4 regions of the Rhizobium sp. BK512 genome follow, and region 1 is predicted to be linked to each of the others. Evidence: predicted binding sites of a transcription regulator. Region 1 holds the regulator's gene; each other region holds the start of a gene.
The links. The regulator LexA, encoded in region 1, represses DNA repair genes until DNA is damaged. The targets are predictions, from matches to a motif close to TGTTCNNNNTGTGTTCNG.
Positions count from the first base shown of each region.

Region 1 (5,877 bases):
TTCCGTCAGCATGTTGAGAGCTGCTTCGTTAGCACCGCCGTGAGCTGGGCCCCAGAGGCAGGCGATGCCGGCAGCGATACAGGCGAACGGGTTGGCGCCCGAAGAGCCGGCGAGACGGACCGTCGAGGTCGACGCGTTCTGCTCGTGATCGGCATGCAGGATGAAGATACGGTCCATGGCGCGTGCAAGCACCGGATTGACGACATATTCTTCGCACGGAACGGCAAAGCACATGCGCAGGAAGTTGGACGCGTAGTCCAGGTCGTTCTTCGGGTAAACGAAGGGCTGGCCGATATGGTACTTGTAGGCCATGGCGGCAAGCGTCGGCATCTTCGCGATCATGCGCAGGCTGGCGACCATGCGCTGGTGCGGATCGGTGATGTCGGTAGAGTCATGATAGAAGGCCGAAAGCGCGCCGACGCAGCCGCACATGACGGCCATCGGGTGGGCGTCGCGGCGGAAGCCGGTGAAGAAGCGGCTCATCTGCTCGTGCACCATGGTGTGGTGCGTGACGCGATAGTCGAAGTCCTTCTTCTGAGCTGCGGTCGGCAGTTCGCCGTAAAGCAGCAGGTAGCAGGCTTCAAGGAAGTCGCCGTGTTCGGCCAGTTGCTCGATCGGATAGCCGCGATGCAGCAGCACACCCTCGTCACCGTCGATATAGGTGATCTTCGATTCACAGGATGCGGTCGACGTAAACCCGGGATCGTAGGTGAAGGAAGCCGTGTTCTTGTAGAGTGCACCGATATCGATGACATCAGGTCCAACCGTGCCTTTTCGCACGGGCAGGTCGACTGATTTTTCACCGATTTTGATTGTAGCGCTTTGATCCGTCATGCTGATCCTCCGGAGTGGCGGTGGCGCCGCAAAAGCGCCATAAGAGTTAAGCGTCCTCAGCGATAGCTATATGATCGGGAAGCTAATGCCAAGTTACCGTGATGCCATTTTGTGCATCGCGGCATCATCTTTTAGGCAGTGCAGCGATGAGCTGAATGCATAGCAGAACACCATGATTTGACTGGTTTTTTCGCTCCTGTGAATTTTCCTCGTATTTCAATCGATTATTGTTTGCGCGTTTTGATCTGAGGTTGCATTCTGACGGTATCCGGGGGCGGGTCCAGGCGATTATGACGGGGTTGGAGACAAGAGAACGGTACGAGCAATCCATTGATGAAAATATGGATTTTGCTGGTGTTGTGCCGCGCGCCGTTGTGCCTCTATCGGCTCGGACGCAGGTTGCGATCCCGTTTCGATGGCGATTGGCGACCGTTGCAAAACGATACGCCGGGTCGTCCGTGCGCATGGCGACCGAAGAAGCCGGTCACGGTCGCCTCGTTCTCTTCTCGCCGGTCTTCCTTGGTGCGGGTGCTGCGACCTGGTTTCTGGCAGCCTCGAACGTTCCGGCGGTCTCGCTCGGCCTTTGCCTGCTCGTTCTCCCCATTGCCGTTGCGCTCTGCAGCCACGCCCGGACCAGACTGCGGGCAATACTGCTTGCCCTGCTTCTCTTTGCCGGCGGGATGCTCTCGGCACAGATCGAAACATGGCGGGCAAGGACGCTGATCCTCGATTCAGCCGTGACGACAACGCTGACTGGCCGGATCGAACGGCGAGAGGGCGATGGTGAAGGGCGCTGGCGTTATATCCTTGACGTCACCGGCACGGATGCCCCCGAAATCAAGCGTCCTCCCGAGCGCATCTCTGTGCTCGTACGCGGCGCCGCCCGGCCCTTTGAACTCGGCGATATCATAGAGGGCAGGGCGCGTCTGACGCCTCCGGCAGGACCCGCGCTTCCTCACCTCAACGATTTTGCCTTCAGCGCCTATTTTGACGGCATTGGTGCGAACGGCTTCTTCTATGGAGCACCGAAGAAGGTTACGGAACAGGCGGGCTCTGTCGGCGAGACCGTCCTGGAGTGGTTCTACCGCCTGCGAAGCGGCATCGGCGATCGGATTCGCTCCACTCTGCCGGGCGACACCGGGGCCTTTGCCGCTTCACTTGTCACCGATGAGAGACGAGCGATCTCGGATGAAACGACGGAGGCACTGCGGCAGTCCGGCCTTGCCCACATCGTGGCGATCTCTGGCCTCAATATGGCACTCTCCGCCGGTATCTTCTTTGTCGGGCTGCGCGTCATTCTCAGCCTGTTCCCGGGTATTGCGCAGGCGTGGCCGACTAAGAAGATCGCGGCAGCCGGCGCACTCGCTGCGGTAACGGCCTACTATCTGATCTCGGGTTTTGCCGTTTCAGCCGAACGCGCCTTCATCATGATGGCGATCATGCTGGTTGCCGTCTTCTTCGACCGGCCGTCTATCAGCCTCAGAAACGTGGCGCTGTCGGCTCTCGTGATCCTCGCGGTCTCACCATCGGAAGTGCTCGGACCGAGCTTCCAGATGTCTTTCGCCGCAACACTTGCCCTGGTCGCCGGATACGACCTCTGGAAAGGGCGGCCGATGAGGGAGAATGCCTTTGCCAAACTTCCGATCATGAAACCTTTCTTCATGGTCGGCAGCTTCTTCGGCGGTATTTTCCTGACGTCTCTCATCGGTGGTTTCTCGACGGCGCTGTTTTCGATCGAACATTTCCACCGGCTGACTGCTTATGGCCTGCCGGCAAATCTCGCGGCCATGCCGGTCATTTCCTTCATCGTCATGCCGGCCGGCATGCTGGCGATGCTGCTGATGCCTTTTGGTCTGGATGGCTGGCTATGGCCGGTGGCAGGCTTCGGGCTCGACCTGGTGATCGCCATTGCAAAGGCGGTGGCGGGGTGGGGCGGCAATATAGATGTTGCCCGCTTACCCGGCTGGTACTTTCCGGCAGCCGTCTTCGGCTTCCTGTTGCTGACCTTGCTCAGAACCCGGTTGCGGCATATCGGAACCGCGATAATCACTGTTTCAACGTTCGCTGTTGTGTTGCTTCCATCAGAAGCGGTGCCCGACGTCGCCATCTCGGAAGACGGCAGCCTGGTCGCTGTAATCGATGGAGAGGCAATGGCTTCAAACCGTGAAAAGCCGCCAGCCTTCATTTTCGAACAATGGCAGAGGGCACTTGCCATCGAAGAGCATCAGAAGCCGGTTATGCTTCAAGCAACCAAGACACCCACCATGTCAGATGGCAAAAGATTGCAGCTGTCACCCGATCAACAGAATGAAGCCAGAGAGGCAATGAGGCAGGCACTCGCCATCAGCCCAACGTCACGATTCTCTTGCCAAAAGCGCACCTGGTGTACCGCCTTGCTAGGCAATGGAAAGAAACTGACTGTCATCGAAAATGCTGCCTATCTCGGGCCGGCCTGCGATACGGCCGATATTGTCGTAACCCCTGTCCGATTGCGCTTGGACCGTTGTCGTTCCGGCGCGCTGCTCTTTACCGGCGAGACGCTACGCAAGACAGGTTCTGTCGAGCTTCGCTTCACAGATAGTGGAATCGATGTCGCAACCGCATTCGGCCCATTGCAACGCCCCTGGATGCGCCACCGCGCCTATGACTGGCGCAGCGATACATTCACAGACGCAAGCCAGTCACCGGTCAGTGATAGCGGCGAATGAGGCCGACAAGCTTTCCCTGAACCTTCACTCGATCCGGTGGGAAAATTCGGGTCTCATAGGCAGGGTTTGCAGCCTCGAGCGCAATCGATGCGCCCTTGCGGCGGAAGCGCTTGAGTGTTGCTTCCTCGTCGTCGACGAGGGCAACGACGATATCACCCGGGTTGGCGGTGCTGCCATTTCGGATGATGACGGTGTCGCCATCGAAGATGCCGGCTTCGATCATCGAGTCGCCGCGAACTTCGAGCGCATAATGTTCGCCGGAGCCGAGCATATCGGCAGGAACGGTGATGTCATGCGTATTGTTCTGGATTGCCGAGATTGGCACACCGGCAGCGATGCGGCCCATGACCGGGACGGAGACCGAGTTGCCGTTATCGGCAGCAGGCGCTGGTTTTGCCGGAGCCGGCGCTGCAACGGGCTGCGGCTTGCCGAGGCTGCCTTCGATGACGCTCGGTGAAAAGCCGCGACGTGGCTGCAGGCTGGGGCTGTAGGCCTCCGGCAGTTTGATGACTTCGAGCGCGCGTGCCCGGTTCGGAAGCCGGCGAATGAAGCCGCGCTCCTCAAGCGCCGTGATCAGCCGGTGAATACCGGATTTCGAGGCCAGATCCAGCGCATCCTTCATCTCGTCGAAAGACGGAGGAACGCCCGACTCCTTCATCCTTTCGTGAATGAAAAGAAGGAGTTCCTGTTGTTTGCGCGTAAGCATGGCGTGCACCCCAGTCTTGAAACAAATCCAGAACGGACACTATATGTTCCATATGTGTTCCGCAAGTAGCTAAATTTTCGTAAAACTTCTGTCCATTCTGGTGAGAATTTTATTTTTCTCGCGCCCGGGCCTTCGCGGCCTTGTCTCGCAACACCTGCTGAAGCACATCTCCTTGTGACTGTTGGAGGGGACCTAATGAGCCAAGATACGCTTGCAATCGATCATCTCGTTTTGCCGGTTACCGATATCGACCTTGCCCGCGAAAGACTTGGCAAGCTTGGTTTCACTGTGGCGCCGGATGCCCGTCATCCTTTTGGGACCGAAAATGCCTGCGTTTTCTTTGCCGACAAAACCTATCTGGAGCCCCTGGGTGTCGCGAGCGTCGAAGAGAGCGAGGGGGCAGCACACGATGGCAATGTGTTCACCGCCCGCAATCAGGCTTTTCGCTTCCGCTGCGGCAGCGAAGGACTGTCCGCGATTGGCTTTGCGACGGCAGATGCAAAGCACGAACATGCTCGATTCGTGAAGGACAGTATGAGTGCCGGTTCTGTGCTGCAGTTCGAGCGCCCTGTTAAAATGCCGGATGGCACGGAGAATATTGCCGGCTTCCGGCTCGCCTTCGCTGGCGACCTGCGGGCACCGGATTTCTTTCTCTTCGCAGTCGAACGCGTTAATCCGCTTCCTGCCGACCGGACCGCGCTTGAGACCCATGCCAATGGTGTCACAGGCATTGCCGAGATCGCGCTCGCGGCCCCCGAGCCGACAGCCTTCGGTGAGTTCGTTCGCTCCACGGCAAAGGGCGCATCTACTGAGGTCACGAGTTTCGGGCTGGACGTGCCCACCGGAAACGCAAAGATCAGCCTGATGACCCCGGAAGGTCTGGAGGCTTATTTCGATCTTGCCACGTCGGATACCGATCGTGGTCTGCGCGGTCGGGCGATCCGCTTTGCTGTCGGCGATCTGGCCGTGACAGAAGCGCATTTGGCTGCTAACGGGGTGACCTATACACGCAAGGGCAACCGTATTCTGGTGAAGCCTGCGCCCGGCCAGGGCGTACTCTTCGCCTTTGAGGAAACATCATGAGCTCTACTACCAACTCCGTGGTGACGGTCGGCGAAGGCGCCGGCAAGGTCACCTTCTCCAATGCTTCACGTCTGTCGCTGATTGCTGGCGCTTGCGAAATGGAAAGCCGCGACCATGCATTCATGGTTGCCGGCACATTGAAGGAACTCTGCGCCAAGCTCGGCATCGGGCTCGTCTACAAGACCTCTTTCGACAAGGCGAACCGGTCGTCCTTGTCGAGCAAACGCGGTGTCGGCCTTGAAAAGGGGCTGGAAGTTTTCGCCGATCTCAAGAAAGAACTCGGCATTCCGGTTCTGACCGACATCCACAACGAAGAACAATGCGCCGAAGTGGGTAAGGTCGTCGATATCCTGCAGATACCAGCCTTTCTGTCTCGCCAGACGGATCTCCTGGTCGCCGCTGCCAAGACCGGCCGCGTCATCAACGTCAAGAAGGGCCAGTTCCTGGCGCCTTGGGACATGAAGAACGTGCTCGGCAAGCTGAACCAGAGCGGCAATCCGAACATTCTGCTCTGCGAGCGTGGTGCGTCCTTCGGTTACAATACCC
Region 1 covers NZ_JACIAS010000002.1:780,546-786,422, reverse strand. The annotation lists gene gltA (citrate synthase) at 1-834, opposite strand, end outside; gene FHX06_RS09780 (ComEC/Rec2 family competence protein) at 1,125-3,542, shown strand; gene lexA (transcriptional repressor LexA) at 3,523-4,248, opposite strand; gene FHX06_RS09770 (VOC family protein) at 4,444-5,331, shown strand; gene kdsA (3-deoxy-8-phosphooctulonate synthase) at 5,328-5,877, shown strand, end outside.

Region 2 (5,877 bases), on a different contig from region 1:
TAGCGCAGAGTGCCGCCTTGTGATGCCCATAGGTCTTGTAGATCCACTGGATGACCTCCTCGCGCCGCTCGTGCTCGAAGTCGACGTCTATGTCGGGCGGCTCGTCACGCTCCTTGCTGACAAAGCGCTCGAACAACAGATCGTTTGTATCGGGATCGATGCTGGTGATGCCGAGGATGTAGCAGATGGCGCTGTTGGCGGCCGACCCCCTCCCCTGGCAGAGGATATTCTGGCTGCGGGCGTAGCGCACGATCGAAAAGACCGTCAGGAAATACGGCGCGTAGCGCATCTCCCTGATGAGATCGAGCTCGTGGCGGATCGACCGCAGCACCTTTTGCGGCAATCCTTCGGGATAGCGTGTCGGAATATATTGCCGGACATAATGCTCCAGCGATTGCTGGGCATCCATACCGGCAACGATTGCCTCCTGCGGGTATTGATAGGTCAGTTCCTCCATCGAGAAGGTGCAGCGCGCGACGATCTCCGCGGTGCGGGCAAGTGCGTGAGGGTAACGCCCGAATAGTCGCTGCATTTCCTCCGGCGGCTTCAGGTACCGGTCGGCATGGCGCTCGCGCTCGAAGCCGACATCGTCGATCGTCGTGCGATTGCGGATGCAGGTTACCACGTCCTGCAGCTGACGGCGGGACGGTTCATGGAACAGCACGTCATTGGTGACGACGGTGCGGACCTTGTAGCGGGCCGCCATGGCGGAAATCTCGTGCAGGCGCAACTGGTCGTTCGGCCGGCGGCGGAGACTGAGAGACACATAGGCCCGGTCCTGGAATATCTCGGCCATTTTTCTCAGCCGGACGGCGCAGGTCTCGTCGGCAAGATCCGGCACCAGAATGCCGATCAGCCCTTCTGCGTAGAGGGAGACGTCGTCGAGGCTCAGGATGCACTTGGCTTTCCCGCCCCTGCTCTTTCCCAGCGTCAGCAATCGCGTCAGCCGCTGATAGGCAGCGCGGTCTGTCGGATAGGCCAGGATCGACATGCCCTCGCTCAGATCGAGACGGCAGCCGACGACGAGGCGAAGTCCTGTGGCGCGCGATGCCTCCAGCGCCCGAACGATCCCTGCCAGCGAATTTCGGTCGGTTATGCCAAGCGCCGCCATGCCCATCGCCTTGGCCCGCGCAAACAGTTCGTCGGGCGAGGAGGCGCCTCGCAGGAAGGAAAAATGCGTGGTGACCTGCAGCTCGCAATAGGTCATGAGAAGGTTCCGTGCAGGAACCAGCGATGCGATCCAGTCTCGGGATCGACACCGTCGCCGGCGCGATAGATCCAGTAGCGTTCGCCATTTTCGTCGGCGACCGTGAAATAGTCGCGCACGGCGAGCCATTCGGACGATCGCTGCCACCATTCTCCGAAGATGCGCTCAGGCCCGTCGGCCTGTTTGACACGGTAGCGCTTGCCACGCCAGGTAAACCAGACGGGAGGATGATCCGGCATGAGGGCCATGACCTCGATCATTTCCGGGCGATCGAGCAACCGGACCGGACGCGGCCAGATCAGCGGCCAGTTCTGCCCCTGCTCTTCTGCGACCGCCGAGATGGCTTTCAGCGATCGTTCGGCAACATCGCTTGCTACCGGTGCCACCCGGTAGATCCGAAATTTTCCGCGATTGGCGAGAATATCGACGAAGGCGGCGATGTCGACCTTGTCATCATCGATCAGGTTGGAGGCGATCTGCCGGTCTTCCAGCGGCTCGACGAGCGTCGCGGCAAGCGAGAGCTTTTCGATGCCGAAGCCCGGCTCGATGCGCTCGATCCGGTCGTGAAGAAGCTTCGTCAGCCAGGCAACGTCGCGCACTGGCTTGGCGGTACCGGCTCGCAAAGCCTGGACGCTATTGTCGACCCGGTGGACGATGAGATCGGCGCGGCGTACGCCAAGACCCTTTTCCTGAAGACCATGACAGAGCCTGCGCACCAGAACGGCGATATATTTGGCGATCGTCTCCGGCGCACCGATCGGTTCTGCGAAGGACCTGGAGACTTCGACCCATTCGGGCGCGCGAAGCGGATCGATAGGTTCTGCCAACCGGCCAAACATCTGGTCGAGCCTGCGGACGATTTCCGGCCCGAAGCGCTGCGTCAGCGGTGCCCTTGGCGTTGCAGCAAGCTCGCCGACGGTGCCAAACCCAAGGACGCGCAGGCCGGTGATGATCTCCGTGTCGAGACGAAGCGATGAGATCGGCAGATCGATGACGGCGTCAGCCGTCTTGCCTTTGGCGACCACCCGTGTCTCTTGCGCGATCGTGCGCGCCAATGCGTGGGCCGCTCCCCAGCTGTCGGCAACGACGGCGCGCGCGGGCAGGCCCTTGGCGCGGAAGCTGTTGACGAGGCGTGACAGCATCGGCCCTTCCCCGCCCTGCAGGTGGTCGGCCCCTTCGGTATCCATGACGATGCCGTCAGGCGGGTCGACCGCAACGATTGGCGAATATTGAGAGAGCGCCCAACAGGTGATGCGCTCCAGAGCAGCTTGATCAGCGCAGGGATCGGCATCGACCATGACGAGACCCTGCACCAGCGCCTGGGCCTTGGCCGCCGGCATGCCGCTTCGCAGGCCGAGCCTTGCGGCGTTGGCATCGACGGCCGACAGCCACCGCTTCGAACCGCTGCGGGCGACGACGACGAGCGGCGCCTCAGCGGGAATGGACGGATCGGCGCGTCTGATGCGATCCGTCGGCAGCGTCGGAAGAAATACGGAGACGACCCTGACCATCACATGCCTCGAGGATGAATTCTGCACTTTCGCCGGCCTTGATCCGGATCAGCTCGACATGCCAGCGCGTCCTGCCGATGCCGGGAACCGGAAGCGGCTCCGACGGCAGGACGCATATGCGCCAGCGCGAGACGGCAGCCGTCGGGCGCCCGAACTCGCCGGCCTCGGCCGGACGGCGCCAGCGCCGGATGATGAGGCCGAGCGCACCGGAGGCTTCGGCCGCCAGTTGAAGGCGCCGCGACGCGACCATAGGCAGGCGCGCCGTCTCGGCGACGACGGCGCCAAGCCCGCCGAAGCGCAGGGCCTCCTCGCAGGCTTCAAGCACATAGTCTTCGCGGATTGCCTCGACATAGATGACCCGGTCCGGATGCAGACCGGTCTGCGCCAGCGCAGGAGCAAAAAGGTCCGCTCGCGCCAGACACCAGACGACGCTGCCGCGCGTGCGGGCAGCGATGCCGGCGGCAAAAAGCGCGGCTGCCGCCCCATTGACGGCGCCGGCCCCACCGCCGGCAAATTCATGGATTGCACCATAGGCAAGTCCGCCACCTGGTAGCGTTTCGTCGATCTCGCAGACGCCGAAGGGAAGGACGTTCTTGGGACGGGCAGCCATTCCATCAAGGTGCTGAATGCGCGCCCGAAGCTCAGAAATCACAGGGTTTGCATTTGGGCGAGCCATGTCCGGTCTTCATCAAGGTTTGCAGAGTGCAGAAAAGCAGATATGTTCTTTATTTGTTCCTAATTGGAATGTGAGTCAACGCGCATGGTCTCGAACGGGATTTCGACAGGATGCGCTGTCCACATTGCCGGAAGGATAAAAAATCAACGAACGCAGCCAAATACGGACAATGGATGGACCGAAAAAAAATATCGACATATGCCACCGATGAGCTGACGCTGCGCCTCGTCCGGCAGCCTTCCATCACTGTCGCCTGTCTCATCTGCAATCGTCACGGCGCTTTTGACCGACAGGCGCTGATCAGGCGGCATGGTGCGGGCCTGACCTTTCACGCATTGCGCCGGCGGATGGCGATGGGATGTGCAAGGATGCACGAACCGGACGGCGTCGACCGTTGCGGAACCCATTTTCCCGGCTTCACCTCCGCCGGATCGGATCGGAAGTCTTAGTCGATCCTCTCCGCTGCTCTGACCCTGGCTGGAAAATGACGCTCGCAACGTTGTCCGCGGACAACATTGTACCGCGCTGATCGAAGATTTCCGCCGCCCCTTGTTGGTGAGGATGATCGCCCATGCGCATCCACATGCCGTCGATCCAGCGCGGACAACGCGTCCGACACTGTTCGAATCCGGCATGGGCTGGAAGATGCCCGCCGCTATGCGCTGCAGCTGCGGGGCAATGCAGCGGCAATCGCCAGGTAAGGTGCCTGTCACAGGTCCCTGTGGATAGGCGCGTGGTTAAGGGTTTGTGAAACTGTAACGAATCGGGCGATAATATAACTGCGCAGTTGGCCTCTCATTATCGAAAATTGCGCAGTTCGATTGGAAACCACGATGCTAGCGAATCCAGTTCTGAAAGACGATCAAGAGCACCTTCCGTCGCTTTTGGCAGCGGATGCTCAGGAGCTCGCCTATCAGCTCCAGCAGCACCAGGCGAAAATTTTCCCGCCGCTGTCTCGAAAGACGATGCGGCTGTTTTCCCCCACGGAAGCCGCCGGCTTCATCGGCATCGGCGAGGGTTATCTCCGCCAGATCGCCAAGGAGGGCCACGGACCGGACCCCCTTGCCAACGGCCGGCGGCAGTATGGTGCCGAAGACATGAACCGCATCCGTCAGGCACTCGACGAACGCAACGGTACGCCGAAATATGTACCGGTGCGACGTGGCGCTGAAAAACTGCAGGTCGTCTCCGTCATGAATTTCAAGGGCGGATCCGGCAAGACGACGACCTCAGCGCATCTCGCCCAATATCTGGCACTGCGCGGCTACCGCGTGCTTGCCATCGATCTCGACCCGCAGGCGTCGCTATCGGCGCTCTTCGGCCACCAGCCGGAACTCGACGTCGGCGAGGGAGAAACGATTTACGGCGCCATCCGCTACGAGAGCCCGGTATCGATCTCGGAAGTGGTGCGCTCGACCTATACGCCGAACCTTCACATCATTCCCGGCAATCTCGAACTCATGGAGTTCGAACATGAGACACCGAAGGCCATGGCGGGTGGTACTGCCGAATCCCTGTTCTTTGCCCGGATCGGTCAGGCGCTGACCGATATCGAAAGTCTTTACGATATTGTCGTCATCGATTGCCCGCCGCAGCTCGGCTTTCTCACGATGTCGGCGCTCTGTGCTGCGACCTCCGTGCTGATCACCGTGCACCCGCAGATGCTTGACGTCATGTCGATGTCGCAGTTCCTGACGATGACAAGCGAACTGATGTCGGTCGTCGAGCGGGCGGGCGGGCGCACGAGCTATGACTGGATGCGTTACCTCGTGACCCGCTTTGAACCCAATGACGGACCGCAGAGCCAGATGACCGGTTTCATGCGGGCGATCTTCGGCAACCGCATGCTGCAGAACGCGATGTTGAAATCCACCGCAATCTCGGACGCCGGCGTCACCAAGCAAACGCTTTATGAGGTCGATCGGGCACAGTTTATTCGAGGAACCTACGACCGCGCCCTGGAATCGATGAACCTCGTCAACGGCGAGGTCGAGGCGCATATCCGTTCTACCTGGGGCAGGAGATAGCTCAATGGCGCGCAAAAATCTCATCGAAATCTCGAACGCGAACGAAGCCCGGCCCGATCCGTCAGTGTCGCCAGCGCGCGACAGCCGGCCGATCGCCGGCTTCATCCCGCAGACAAGGAGTGCGGGCCTCGTCGGGGGGATTACCAAGACGCTTGGCAGCATCACCGAAAAGGTCGAGCGGGCCAACGATCTGGAGCGCCAGCTCGCCGAGGGTCGCACAATCGTCGAAATCGATACGGCCTTGATTGATGCCTCCTTTGTCGCCGACCGCCTCGATATCGACGCGGCGGAGCTTGCGCAGCTGACGGAGCAGATCCGGGAACACGGACAGCAGGTTCCGATCCTGGTGCGGCCGCACCCGCAGGCCAAGGGCCGCTATCAGGTCGCCTTCGGTCACCGGCGCCTGGCAGCGGCCAAGGCGCTCAAGATCAAGATCAAGGCAGTCGTGCGCGCCTT
Region 2 covers NZ_JACIAS010000009.1:229,477-235,353, reverse strand. The annotation lists gene FHX06_RS28630 (error-prone DNA polymerase) at 1-1,207, opposite strand, end outside; gene FHX06_RS28625 (DUF6504 family protein) at 1,204-2,718, opposite strand; gene FHX06_RS28620 (ImuA family protein) at 2,639-3,394, opposite strand; gene repA (plasmid partitioning protein RepA) at 4,228-5,421, shown strand; gene repB (plasmid partitioning protein RepB) at 5,426-5,877, shown strand, end outside.
Region 2: the regulator LexA is predicted to act here: its motif matches at 3,438-3,455, upstream of FHX06_RS28620 (ImuA family protein).

Region 3 (5,877 bases), on a different contig from region 1:
CGGCAAAACCATATTCGGGAAATACAAGATGCGCGCGTGCCATCATCCGGTCGCGCGTCACCTTCGCCACGATGGACGCGGCGGCGATCGAAACCGATCGGGCGTCGCCCTTCACCACAGCCTGCCCGGGGCAGTCGAGCCCGACAGGCACATCGAGCCCATCCGTCAGCACATAACTTGCCGGTACGGAAAGGCCGCAGATCGCGCGGCGCATGGCGTCGAGGCTTGCCTTGCGGATATCGGTTTCGTCGATGCGGGTGGAGCTGGAAGAAGCGATGGAAACCGTGGCGGTTGCAAGAATTTGGACGAACAGCTCCTCGCGCTTCTGCGCCGAAAGCTGTTTGGAATCGTTGAGACCTTCAGGAATGCGCTTGGGATCGAGGATCACGGCTGCAGCAACGACAGGGCCCGCCAGTGGCCCGCGTCCGGCCTCATCGGCGCCCGCGACGGGCCAGTGGCCGGCCTTGCGAGCCTTCAGCTCCAGCCGGAAATCCGGCACGAGGGGGACCTCTTCAAAGAGCAGAGGAGAATCGGGTGACGTGCGACGTTTCATGCGGTTGAACCTCGCACGCCAACCCGATTTCCTGCAAGCCCCCGGATCAGGGCGGCGACGGCCGGGGGCAGTCCGGCAGATGGTGCGGTCAGGGCCATCCGCAGGAATTGCGCAAGACAGAAGACGCAGGGCAGGTCTTCTTCACGTCTTGCGCAAGCTCACAAGCAATTCCAGCAAAAGTGCGTAGCGGTTTCACGTCCGGAATTGCGTAAACAACAAAGCAATTCCAGCAAAAGTGCATCGCGGTTTTGCGTTTTCGGAATTGCACGAAAATATCCAGTCACAGCAACGAAAGCTGCACGCCGCTTCCATTCGGCGGCACGAAGAGATCATCGCGCAAGGCAAGGCTTCGACGGGTCAATTCCAGCCGCTTCGCAGCCATCTCGAAGCGTCGGGCGATCTGCCACGCGTAGGGTCCGGCGCCTTTCATGCGCTTGCCGAACTCGGCGTCATAATCCTTGCCGCCACGCATTGAACGCACCAGCGACATGACATGACGGTAGCGGTCAGGATAGTTCTGCAGCAGCCAGTCGCGGAACAGGGGGCTTACTTCCAATGGCAGCCGCAGCAATACATAACTCGCTTCTTCCGCTCCTGCCGTTTTGGCGGCATCGAGAATGCGTTCCAGCTCATGATCGTTGAGCGCGGGGATGATTGGCGCGGCCATCACGGACGTACGCACACCGGCCTCGGAAAGCCCGCGGATCGCCTCCAGCCTGCGCGTCGGCGTCGAAGCTCGGGGCTCCATGAGGCGCGCAAGCTTGCGGTCGAGCGTCGTGACCGAAATGCCGACGCGCACGATGTTCTTTGCCGCCATCTCCGTGAGGATATCGAGATCGCGCAGGATCATCGCCGACTTGGTGACGATCGCAACGGGGTGGTTCGCCTTGTTCAGCACTTCGAGGATCTGCCGCATGATGCGCCATTCCTTTTCGATCGGCTGGTAGGGATCGGTATTGGTGCCGATCGCGATGACGCGCACCTTGTAGCCGGGTTTGGCAAGCTCGCGCTCCAGGAGCTTCGGTGCGTCCGGCTTGGCGAAGAGCTTGCTCTCGAAATCCAGCCCTGCCGACAGGCCCATATAGGCATGGGTCGGCCGGGCAAAGCAGTAGATGCAGCCATGCTCGCAGCCTCGATAGGGATTGATCGACCTGTCGAAGGAAAGATCGGGAGACTCGTTGCGGGTAATCGCCGTGCGTGGCTTCTCGATCTGGACATCCGTCTTGAAGGGGGGCAGTTCCTCGAGCGTCTGCCAGCCATCATCGAAGGCCTCGCGCTGTGTCGGCTCGAAGCGGCCGGTGGGGTTCAGCCCCGCACCGCGGCCGCGTCGCCGGTCGACTTCGACGCGCAGCCCCGAGGCCGCGATCATCGCGTCGGCAATATCTGCCTTATTGGCAGGCGCAAATGCCGCCTGTCCTGCAAGGGACTGTGGTCTCATCGGATTCTCCAGCGGCGAAAAACGTTCGATTTCGCTCGTTTGATGATTATATTCCTATCGGCAAAAAGAGAACAATGCAAGAACAAAATGAGGAAAGTCGCACTGGCAAATTTTTGTGCGGCGCTCTATAAACAGGCAATGTTGACTGTTGTTCTTGAATGCCAGGATCAGGAACCTGAGCTGGCCCAGACCCTATCGGTATTGGTGGCGGGCGCCGTGGAGGGCCTCGTCAGCGACGTGGTCGTGCTCGATCACGGCTCCCGCGATGGTACCTCGCGGGTGGCGGACGCTGCCGGCTGCCGCTTCCATTCGCAGTGGGATATCAAGGACATCATCCGATCGGCCCGTGGCGAATGGCTGCTTTTCGTCGAGCCGGGCGCAAGACCGCAGGCGGGCTGGATCGACGAAGTTTCGGAATATGTCGCCTTGAACAAGGTCCCTGCGCGCTTCACTGCCTCGCGCGGCTATCGACGTCCCTTCTTCCAGCGCGTCGGTCGTTCAAGGCCGCCGCTCGAACTCGGCCTGCTCATGCCGAAGAAGCTCGCCATTTCAGCGGCAAAGAGCGGCATGCGCTTGACCGAATTCGTCAAGGCACAGAAGCCGCGTCAGCTTTCCAGCGAATTGATTCCCTCCTGGGTCGCCCGTGCCGCGCGGTAGCTACGACATTTCCGCGACATTGCGCAAAAATGGCGCCCAATCGAATTTTGCGCTATAATTGGAGCATGGCGCCGCCGAAGCGCCTCGCTTCGTAACGGATGGCCATGAGATGCCGGTGAGCGGCAGAGCAGGTCAACGAAAATCTCCTCTTCTCCCGGCTTCCGGCGAAAGGAGGTGCGTCATGCTACGCAATATGGTCCACGGCCTGCTGGCCGCCATACTGACGACATCGCTGATCGCGCATCCGCATCCGGCAGCATCGCAGATGATGCGCAGTTGCGCAGGCCGATCCGAGATCGTCAAATTTCTGGACAGCAACTTTGGTGAAAAGCTCACCGCAGTCGGGTTGATCAATCAGAACGCCATTCTCGAGGTCTATGCCGCCGAAAGCGGCACTTGGACGCTCCTCGTCACGGATGTTCATGGCATAAGCTGCGTGCTGTTATCAGGCGACAGCTGGGAAACGATGCCCGCCCTGCCGGGTCTGGCAACATAGAGGACATCGCTGTCGCAGCCGGTCTATTTCGTCGCGCCGCGCTTCAGATGTTCGTCGAGCCGGGGCATGATCTCCACGAAATTGCAGGGCATCTGCCGGTAGTCGAGCTGCGCCTTCAATATACCGTCCCAGGCATCCTTGCAGGCGCCGGGCGAGCCCGGCAGCACAAAGATGAAGGTGGCGTTGGCAACACCTGCCGTAGCGCGCGACTGGATCGTCGACGTTCCGATCTTGTCGTAGGAAATCCGGTGGAACACGGCCGAAAATCCATCCATCCGCTTTTCGAAGAGCGGTTCCAGCGCATCGGGCGTCACGTCACGGCCGGTAAAACCGGTCCCGCCCGTGGTGATGACGACGTCGATTTCCTTGGCTTCCGTCCAGGCACGCACGCGGGCGGTGATCCTCTCGCGGTCGTCGGGAACGATATCGCGGTCGATCAGCTGATGTCCGGCTTCCGCAATTCGTGCCGCCAGCGTGTCGCCGGATTTGTCATCGGCCGGCGTACGCGTATCCGAAACGGTCAGAACCGCTATGCCGAGCGGAATAAAAGGTCGTTTTTCGTCCAGGCCTGCCATCACGCGCCTCCCGCGAAAGTCTCCGTCGCCTGGAAATACCAGTCCGGGCGCGCGGCGTGAAGACGCTCGGCGGCACGCAGCGCGGCAACGGGCGTCTCGAAAATGCCGAAGCAGGTCGCACCAGAGCCGGACATGCGGGTGAAAAGCGCGCCTTCTGCAGCGAGCATGCCAGAAATCTCGGCAATTTCGGGAACCAGCTCCCGCGCCGGCGGCTCAAGATCATTGCGTGTCGCTCTTATGGCTTCCATCCAGTGCGGCGACTTTTTCAGGACCAGGCGAGGATTATTCTTGATGACAAGCCGCCGGAAGATCTCGGGCGTGGAAACGCCTTTAAGCGGATTGGCGAGCACCACAGCGAAGGAGGGCAGGGCATCGGCCGTCTCTATCTGTTCGCCGATGCCGCGTGCAATCAGCGGCGTGCTTTTGAGGCACATCGGCACGTCGGCTCCAAGCGTCAGGGCGAGGGCAGCAATAGTTTCTGTCGGAAGCGGCACGTTCCACAGGCGCATAAGCCCGCGCAGAGTCGCTGCTGCATCGGCAGACCCGCCACCGATGCCGGAAGCGATCGGCAGGTTCTTCTCGAGATGGATGCGCACAGGCGGAGCACCACCCGCCGCTTCCCGCAGCAGGTCGCGGGCCTTCAACACCAGATTGGTGCCGGGGTCATCGGCAAGCACGTCGGCGAACTGGCCGGAAAGCGTGAAGTCATCGGCATCGGCTGGGGAAAACCCCAACCGATCGCCGTGGCGCGTAAACGTCACCAGCATTTCAAGAAGGTGATAGCCGTCGGCCCTCTGGCCCGTCACATGAAGGGCAAGATTGATTTTTGCGCAGGCATCTTCAGCAACGGCGAAATCGCCGAGCCCGGAAAGCAGCATGCCCGTTTCAGGCATGCGGCCTCAGGATTTCTTGTCGACCGGCGGCGGCGTCGCCGGCGGCGGGTCAGGCTGCTTCTTGTCGGCCGCCTTGGCATCATCGTCCTGCGCCGGCAAGCCGTTTGCGACCTTATCCTTGATCTTCGGGATCTGGGCTTCCTCGGGTTCGGAGGCGAGTGCCCGGTTCCACTGATAGACAGCTTCCAGCTTGCGGCCCACGCGCCAGTAGGCGTCGCCGAGATGGTCGTTGATTGTCGCGTCGCCAGCCTTGATCTGCGCTGCACGTTCCAATTCGTCGACGGCATCGTTGTAACGGCTGAGGCGGAAATAGGCCCAGCCGAGCGAATCGATGATGTAGCCGTCGTCAGGACGGAGCTCGACGGCCTTCTTGATCATCTCAAGGCCCTCGTCGAGGTTGCGGTTCATGTCGATCCAGGAATAGCCGAGATAGTTCAGAACCTGCGGCTGGTTCGGATTGAGGTCGAGCGCCTTGCGGAAGTTAGGTTCCGCCTGATCCCACTTCTTCAGCCGCTCATAGGCGATGCCACGCTGGAAGAAGACGCTCCAGTCTGCGCGGCCTGGCAGCGGCCCGATCACCTCGACAGCCTTGTCGTAATTATCGGCCATCGCCTGATAATCCTTGGCGTCGGAAAGCACGCTGCCATAGGCGAGATAGCTTCTGACATCCTTCGGGTCTGAAGCGATCAGCGCCTGCAGGTGCTTGCGGGCTTCCTCCACTTTGCCGCCCTGCGCGAGCGCGAGGCCCAACTGCAGTTCGGAAATGCGGCGCATCGGCGAATTCGCCGGCACCTTCTGGTAAAGCGCAATGGCCCGGTCCATCTGTTCCTGTTTTTCGGCAATGCCGCCGAGCAGAACCAGCGTGTCGGCGCTGTTCGGATCGAGCGCATTGGCCGTCTGCAGATAGAGCGAGACGATATCTTCGGCACCGTCGCGGTTCAGCGCTCCGCCGACTGAAAACAGCACGCCGGCTGCACCTTCTTCCGCACTCTTGACTTGCTGTTCCTGCTTCTCGCCCTTTTCGATACTGTCGCGCAGTGCGTTCAGCGGCGTATAGTTCGGCAGCAGGTTGTCGCCGACCGAGACAGCGTCGAGCGCCTTCTGCTTGTTGCCCTGCGAAGCTTCAAGGCGTGCGAGTGCCATGATGGCGCGCATGAAGGTGTCGGGCGCAGTTGCGCCGCCTTCCTTGTCCAGTACGGCATCATTGAGATGTTGGCGGGCGGATTTGACGTCGCCGTTGACGATCGCGATCGCACCCGCATTGT
Region 3 covers NZ_JACIAS010000006.1:231,607-237,483, forward strand. The annotation lists gene FHX06_RS21725 (ribonuclease HII) at 1-553, opposite strand, end outside; gene FHX06_RS21730 (PA0069 family radical SAM protein) at 834-1,991, opposite strand; gene FHX06_RS21735 (glycosyltransferase family 2 protein) at 2,130-2,648, shown strand; gene FHX06_RS21740 (hypothetical protein) at 2,830-3,144, shown strand; gene moaB (molybdenum cofactor biosynthesis protein B) at 3,168-3,719, opposite strand; gene FHX06_RS21750 (4-(cytidine 5'-diphospho)-2-C-methyl-D-erythritol kinase) at 3,719-4,612, opposite strand; gene FHX06_RS21755 (tetratricopeptide repeat protein) at 4,619-5,877, opposite strand, start outside.
Region 3: the regulator LexA is predicted to act here: its motif matches at 2,059-2,076, upstream of FHX06_RS21730 (PA0069 family radical SAM protein).

Region 4 (5,877 bases), on a different contig from region 1:
TCCTCTCCTCGTCTGGAATGCGCAGCAGATAGGAGGGATGTACGGTCGCGAAAAGCTGCCGCCCCTCCTCCATGGCAATCGGCCGGCCACGCACATCCTCCAGCTTCTGCTTCTCGCCGGTCAGCGAATAAAGCGCTGTCGCCCCCATCGCCACGATCAGTCTCGGTTTCACGAGCTCGAGCTCCAGCTTCAGCCACCACCGGCAATGCTGCACCTCGCCAAGATTGGGCTTCTGATGGATCCGCCGCTTGCCACGCGGCTCATATTTGAAATGCTTGACGGCATTGGTGACGTAGAGCCGTGACCGATCGATACCGGCCTGCGAAATGGCCTCGTCGAAGACCTTGCCCGCCGGTCCGACGAAGGGTCGGCCGGCAAGATCCTCCTGATCGCCCGGTTGCTCGCCGACGAACATGATGTCTGCATCGACAGGTCCTTCGCCGAAGACGGTCTGCGTCGCCCTGGCATGCAGCGGGCAGCGATTGCAGACCGCAGCTTCCTCGCGCAACGCCTCCAGCGTCCCCGCCGGCGCCATTTCCGGCATCGGCAGACGAGCCGCCGCTTCCTGAATGCGGTTGTGATAGGGAAGTGGCATCGTCGCCTCGCGCTCGGCCATGGCGAGTACCTTTGCTTCTGCATCGGCAATCAGGCCGGGAATGAGATCGGCCTCCGGCAGGTTCTTCCAGTATTTTTTCGGCATCTCCGCCTGCATGGCCTTCACCTTCAGCCGCGCCGGATTGAAGATGCTGGCATAATAGGTGCGCCACAGATCGTCGGTCGCGTCACTGATATCAGGCTTTTCGCAAGGCGCATCACTCGTCGTCAGCCGCTCGCCATCCCAGGCGGCCGACCCCTTTGGCGTCGCGATCAGCCAGTCCATGTCGGTGAAGCGGCGCTGGAAGAACGGAGCCTTGCGCGCGACAATGTAATGATCGGGCTCGAACCAGGCGATGAATTTACGCCGCCCGCCGGCAGGGGCCGCCACCTCCTTGAAGCGGACGAAGGCCGTCATCTTGTGGGCGTCGCGATGCACGCTCTTCTGCATCAGCCGGGCGCGCGACACCTCTTCATCGGATGCCAGCTCCAGCAGGTTCCGGTTTTCCTGCGTTCGCCAGAGCAGGCTGTAAAGCAGTGAGAAGCGCCTGGCATCGCTATGGCAGATCACCGCCTCGGCCAAAGCCATGAAGGCCGGCGGTACGCTCATCGTCCTGGCATCGACGGGAGGATCGGGCGGCAAGGCATCACGCTGGAAAGCAAAACCCGGTTCGCTGCTTCTTTCATGCCAGTCGATTTCATCAGGCAGAATTCCGGCTGCGGCAAAGGCGCGAGCCGCCTTGCGCCACTCCTCGAAATTCCCCCTGCCCTCCAGAACGACACGGCGCATCATAGCAGCGACAATTGTTCGGGTTGCGGTTCGAACATGGCGCGCAGGTCCGGTCGATCGGCCAGGCGACGCGGCGTCCAGCCCTCGGCAGTGATGAAGGCCTGCACCTTGCGAAGGGAGACACCAAGCCGCGGCAGATCCTCGAGCCGCAACCGGCGCTGCCGCCTCTCCGTCAGGATCGCCTTCACCGTTTTGGTGCCGAGCCCCGGTACGCGCAGGAGCTTCTCGCGATCGGCGCGATTGATATCGACAGGGAAGTCCTCGCGATGGCCGAGCGCCCAGGCAAGTTTGGGATCGAGATTGAGATCCAGCATGCCGCCCTGCTGTGTCGAAGTGATCTCGTCGATGCCGAAACCATAGAAGCGATAGAGCCAATCCGCTTGATAGAGCCGGTGCTCTCGCATCAGCGGTGGCTTGATGAGCGGCAGGTTCTTCGAACTGTCGGGGATCGGGCTGAAGGCGGAATAATAGACACGTTTGAGACCATAGCTGCTGTAAAGCTGACCGCTGGTCGACAGGATCGTCGCATCATTGGCGCCGTCAGCGCCGACGATCATCTGGGTACTCTGCCCGGCCGGCACGAAGCGCTTGCGCCGCTTGGTCTGCAGCGTCGGCTCTCCCGCCGCCTCGATCTTCAGCCTCAGATCGCCCATCGAGCGGCGAATGCTGGCGGGCTTCTTCTCCGGCGCAAAACGGCTGATGCCGCTATCGGTCGGCAGCTCGATATTGAGCGACAGGCGATCAGCATAGAGCCCCGCCTCCTCGATCAGATGTGGAGACGCCTCCGGAATGGATTTCAGGTGGATGTAGCCGCGAAAATGATGTGTGACGCGCAGTTCGCGCACGATGCGTACCATCTCCTCCATCGTATGGTCGGACGAGCGGATAATGCCCGAGGAGAGGAACAGGCCCTCGATATAGTTGCGCCGATAAAATTCCAGCGTCAGCCAGACGACCTCTTCCGGCGTGAAACGGGCGCGCTCGACATTGCTGGACGAGCGGTTGATGCAATAGGCACAATCGTAGATGCAGAAATTGGTGAGCAGGATTTTGAGCAAGGAAATGCAGCGCCCATCCGGCGCATAGGCATGGCAGATGCCGGCGCCTTCGGTTGAGCCGAGCCCGCCGGAGCCAGCCGAATCCCGTTTGACCGTGCCGCTGGAGGCGCAAGATGCATCATATTTGGCGGCGTCGGAGAGGATCGCCAACCGTTCTCTAAGCGATTTCTTCATCATCTTGTTCACTAAATGTTCACGGTGGCAAAATCAAGACGAAGAAATGAGCTTCCCTGCAAGTTCCCTTCAAAAGCAGGCACTTCTGCTGATGATAAAAAGCGCCGATACGAATTTTATGGAAATTGCGCGTCCCGATCTGCTATAAGCAATGAACTAGGTTTGTAACACGGTTCCGAAGTCCCCTTCGGGACCTGTTTTCTTTTGTGTCTGCGCGAACTGCGGATGCGGGGAGAGAAGGACGAAAAAATGGTTGATAAGGTACCGATGACACAGGGTGGTTTCGTCAAGCTGCAGGAAGAACTGCGCTGGCGTCAGCAGGAGGAGCGCCCGCGAATCATCGAGGCAATTGCGGAAGCGCGCGCCCATGGCGACCTTTCGGAAAATGCCGAGTACCATGCGGCCAAGGAAGCACAGAGCCATAATGAAGGCCGCATCACCGAGCTCGAAGACCTGACGGCGCGCGCCGAAGTCATCGACCTCTCCAAGATGTCGGGCGACAAGATCAAGTTCGGCGCCAGGGTGAAGCTCGTCGACGAGGATACCGAGGAAGAAAAGACCTACCAGATCGTCGGCGATCAGGAAGCCGACGTGAAGCAGGGTCGCATCTCCATCTCCTCCCCGATCGCCCGCGCGCTGATCGGCAAGGAAGTCGGCGACTCCATTGAAGTCAATGCGCCGGGCGGCTCGAAGGCCTACGAAATCCTTTCCGTTTCCTGGGGCTGATCGCCCTCGCCTTTCGCACGAGCAGCCAGTGCCGGACATCAGTGACGTCGAGATCATCGCGCCCAACCTGAAACGCCGGCTCTCCGGCGTCACGTCCACGATCGTTCAGCTCATCCCCTGCCAGATCCGGTTGGGGATCAAGATCGCCGCTCTCGGCCCTGGTCTTCCGCCGGAACTTCCGCGGTTGAAATGGCCGCAACTTGCCGGCCTCTGGCGCCCGCCTGCCGGGCGCCGGCAGCGCGTCTGGCATGCGCGCCGCAACAACGAAATGGCCGTCGGCATCCTCATGCGCCACGTCCTGCGCATGCCGATGAAGCTCGTCTTCACCTCCGCCGCCCAGCGCCGCCACACCTCCTATACCCGCTGGCTGATCCGCCGGATGGATGCCGTCATCGCCACCAGCAGCCGCTCCGGCTCCTTCCTCAAGGTGCCGCATGTGATCATCCAGCATGGCGTCGATCTGACGCTTTTCCATCCGCCTGAAGGGGCTGACGATACGATCGCCGCCAGCGGCCTGCCCGGCCGCTATCTCGTCGGCTGTTTCGGCCGCGTGCGCCATCAGAAGGGCACCGATCTTTTCGTCCAGGCGATGATTGCGCTGCTGCCGCAGCACCCGGACTGGACGGCCGTCATTTCCGGCCGTGTCACGCCGGAGCATACGGCATTTGCCGACAAGCTGAAGGCCGATATCGCCGCAGCCGGTCTGACCGACCGCATCGTCTTCATCGGCGAAGTGCCTGATATCAAGGTCTGGTATCGCCGCCTGAGCCTCTATGTCGCCCCATCCCGCAACGAAGGTTTCGGGCTGACGCCACTGGAGGCCATGGCTTCGAAGACGCCGGTCGTGGCATCCGACGCCGGCGCTTACGCCGAAATGATCGTACCGGGCGAAAACGGCGTCATCGTACCGCCCGGCGACGGCGACGCACTGACGGCGGCCATCGCCACCTATCTTGCCGATCCTGCGCTGACTTCAGCTCAAGGCGAAACAGCACTCCGGCATGTGCGTGAAAATTTCGCGCTGGAAAAGGAAGCAACAGCCATCAACCGGATTTACCGGCAGCTTCTCGGCGCTTAAGCCGAGCCAGGTGATAGACATATCCGGAAGGCGGCGAGACGGAGATGTCGACCGCAAATAGAAACGACACGTGAAAACAAGAGCCCGAAGCGTGGCAAGCGGATCTGAAAGATCGCGACGCGCTTTGGATTATAGCTCGACCAGCCCGAGCTTCTTCACCTGTCGGATCGTCAGCATGGTGCGAACAGTATCGACATGCTCGTTGGCCGTCAGCACTTCGATGACGAAATCCTGGAAACGGGTGAGGTTTTGAGCCACGCAATGCAGCAGGAAATCGCTGTCACCGGAAACCATCCAGGCCTGGCGCACCAGCGGCCATTCGGCGGTGGCTGCAGCAAAGGCCTTCAGATTGGCTTCGGACTGGTGCTTGAGGCCGACCATACAGAACGCGACGAGATCGAGCCCAAGCCTCGGGCTGTTCAACATCGCGTGATAGCCTTCGATGACGCCCGCTTCTTCGAGTTTACGCACCCGACGCAGGCAGGGAGGCGCTGAAATTCCCACCCTGTCGGCAAGTTCCACATTGGTCATGCGGCCGTCGGCCTGCAGTTCCCGCAATATCTTTATGTCGATAACGTCAAGTTCAGCGCGAACCACGCTCAGGCCTTTCTTTAATTCCCCGTGGGCAGCTTCTATATAAAGCGACGGAATACGCAAGAAAGTTTCAGTCCGATGACGGAATCTTGCACGGCGCCTGCATTTGCCTTGTTGGTAATGCAAGGCTGCCCTTGAATAAAAGCATTGGTCGTTCATAAATGGCGCAGGGATCGCGAAACGGCCTTATTCGCCTCTTAGCCGCCGCATCCTGCTATCGAAAGGAAATTCCATGTCTGCCCGCCATACCAAGGTGCTCATTATCGGTTCCGGACCTGCCGGTTATACGGCAGCGGTCTATGCCGCGCGCGCCATGCTGAAACCGGTTTTGATCGCCGGTCTGGAACAGGGCGGCCAGCTCATGATCACCACGGATGTCGAGAACTATCCGGGCTTTGCAGATCCCATCCAGGGTCCCTGGCTGATGGACCAGATGCTGCAGCAGGCTCAGCATGTCGGCGCCGAAATCGTCAACGACCTCGTGACCGAAGTCGACCTCAACCAGCGCCCCTTCGTTGCCCGCACCGATAGCGGCCAGGTCTGGACTGCCGACACGCTTGTTATCGCGACCGGCGCCAAGGCCAAGTGGCTCGGCATCGAGAGCGAGCAGCATTTCCAGGGCTTCGGCGTGTCTGCCTGCGCCACCTGCGACGGCTTCTTCTATCGCAACAAGGATGTGATCGTGGTCGGTGGCGGCAACAGCGCCGTCGAAGAGGCACTTTATCTCTCGAACATCGCGAAGTCGGTCACTGTCGTGCACCGCCGCGACAGCTTCCGCGCAGAAAAAATCCTGCAGGAGCGTCTCTTCTCCAAGGAGAACGTCAAGGTTCTCTGGAATACCGAGGTCGCCGAGATCACGGGCA
Region 4 covers NZ_JACIAS010000001.1:675,163-681,039, forward strand. The annotation lists gene FHX06_RS03435 (UdgX family uracil-DNA binding protein) at 1-1,384, opposite strand, end outside; gene FHX06_RS03440 (putative DNA modification/repair radical SAM protein) at 1,384-2,616, opposite strand; gene greA (transcription elongation factor GreA) at 2,866-3,342, shown strand; gene FHX06_RS03450 (glycosyltransferase family 4 protein) at 3,371-4,420, shown strand; gene FHX06_RS03455 (Lrp/AsnC family transcriptional regulator) at 4,550-5,017, opposite strand; gene trxB (thioredoxin-disulfide reductase) at 5,247-5,877, shown strand, end outside.
Region 4: the regulator LexA is predicted to act here: its motif matches at 2,622-2,639, upstream of FHX06_RS03440 (putative DNA modification/repair radical SAM protein).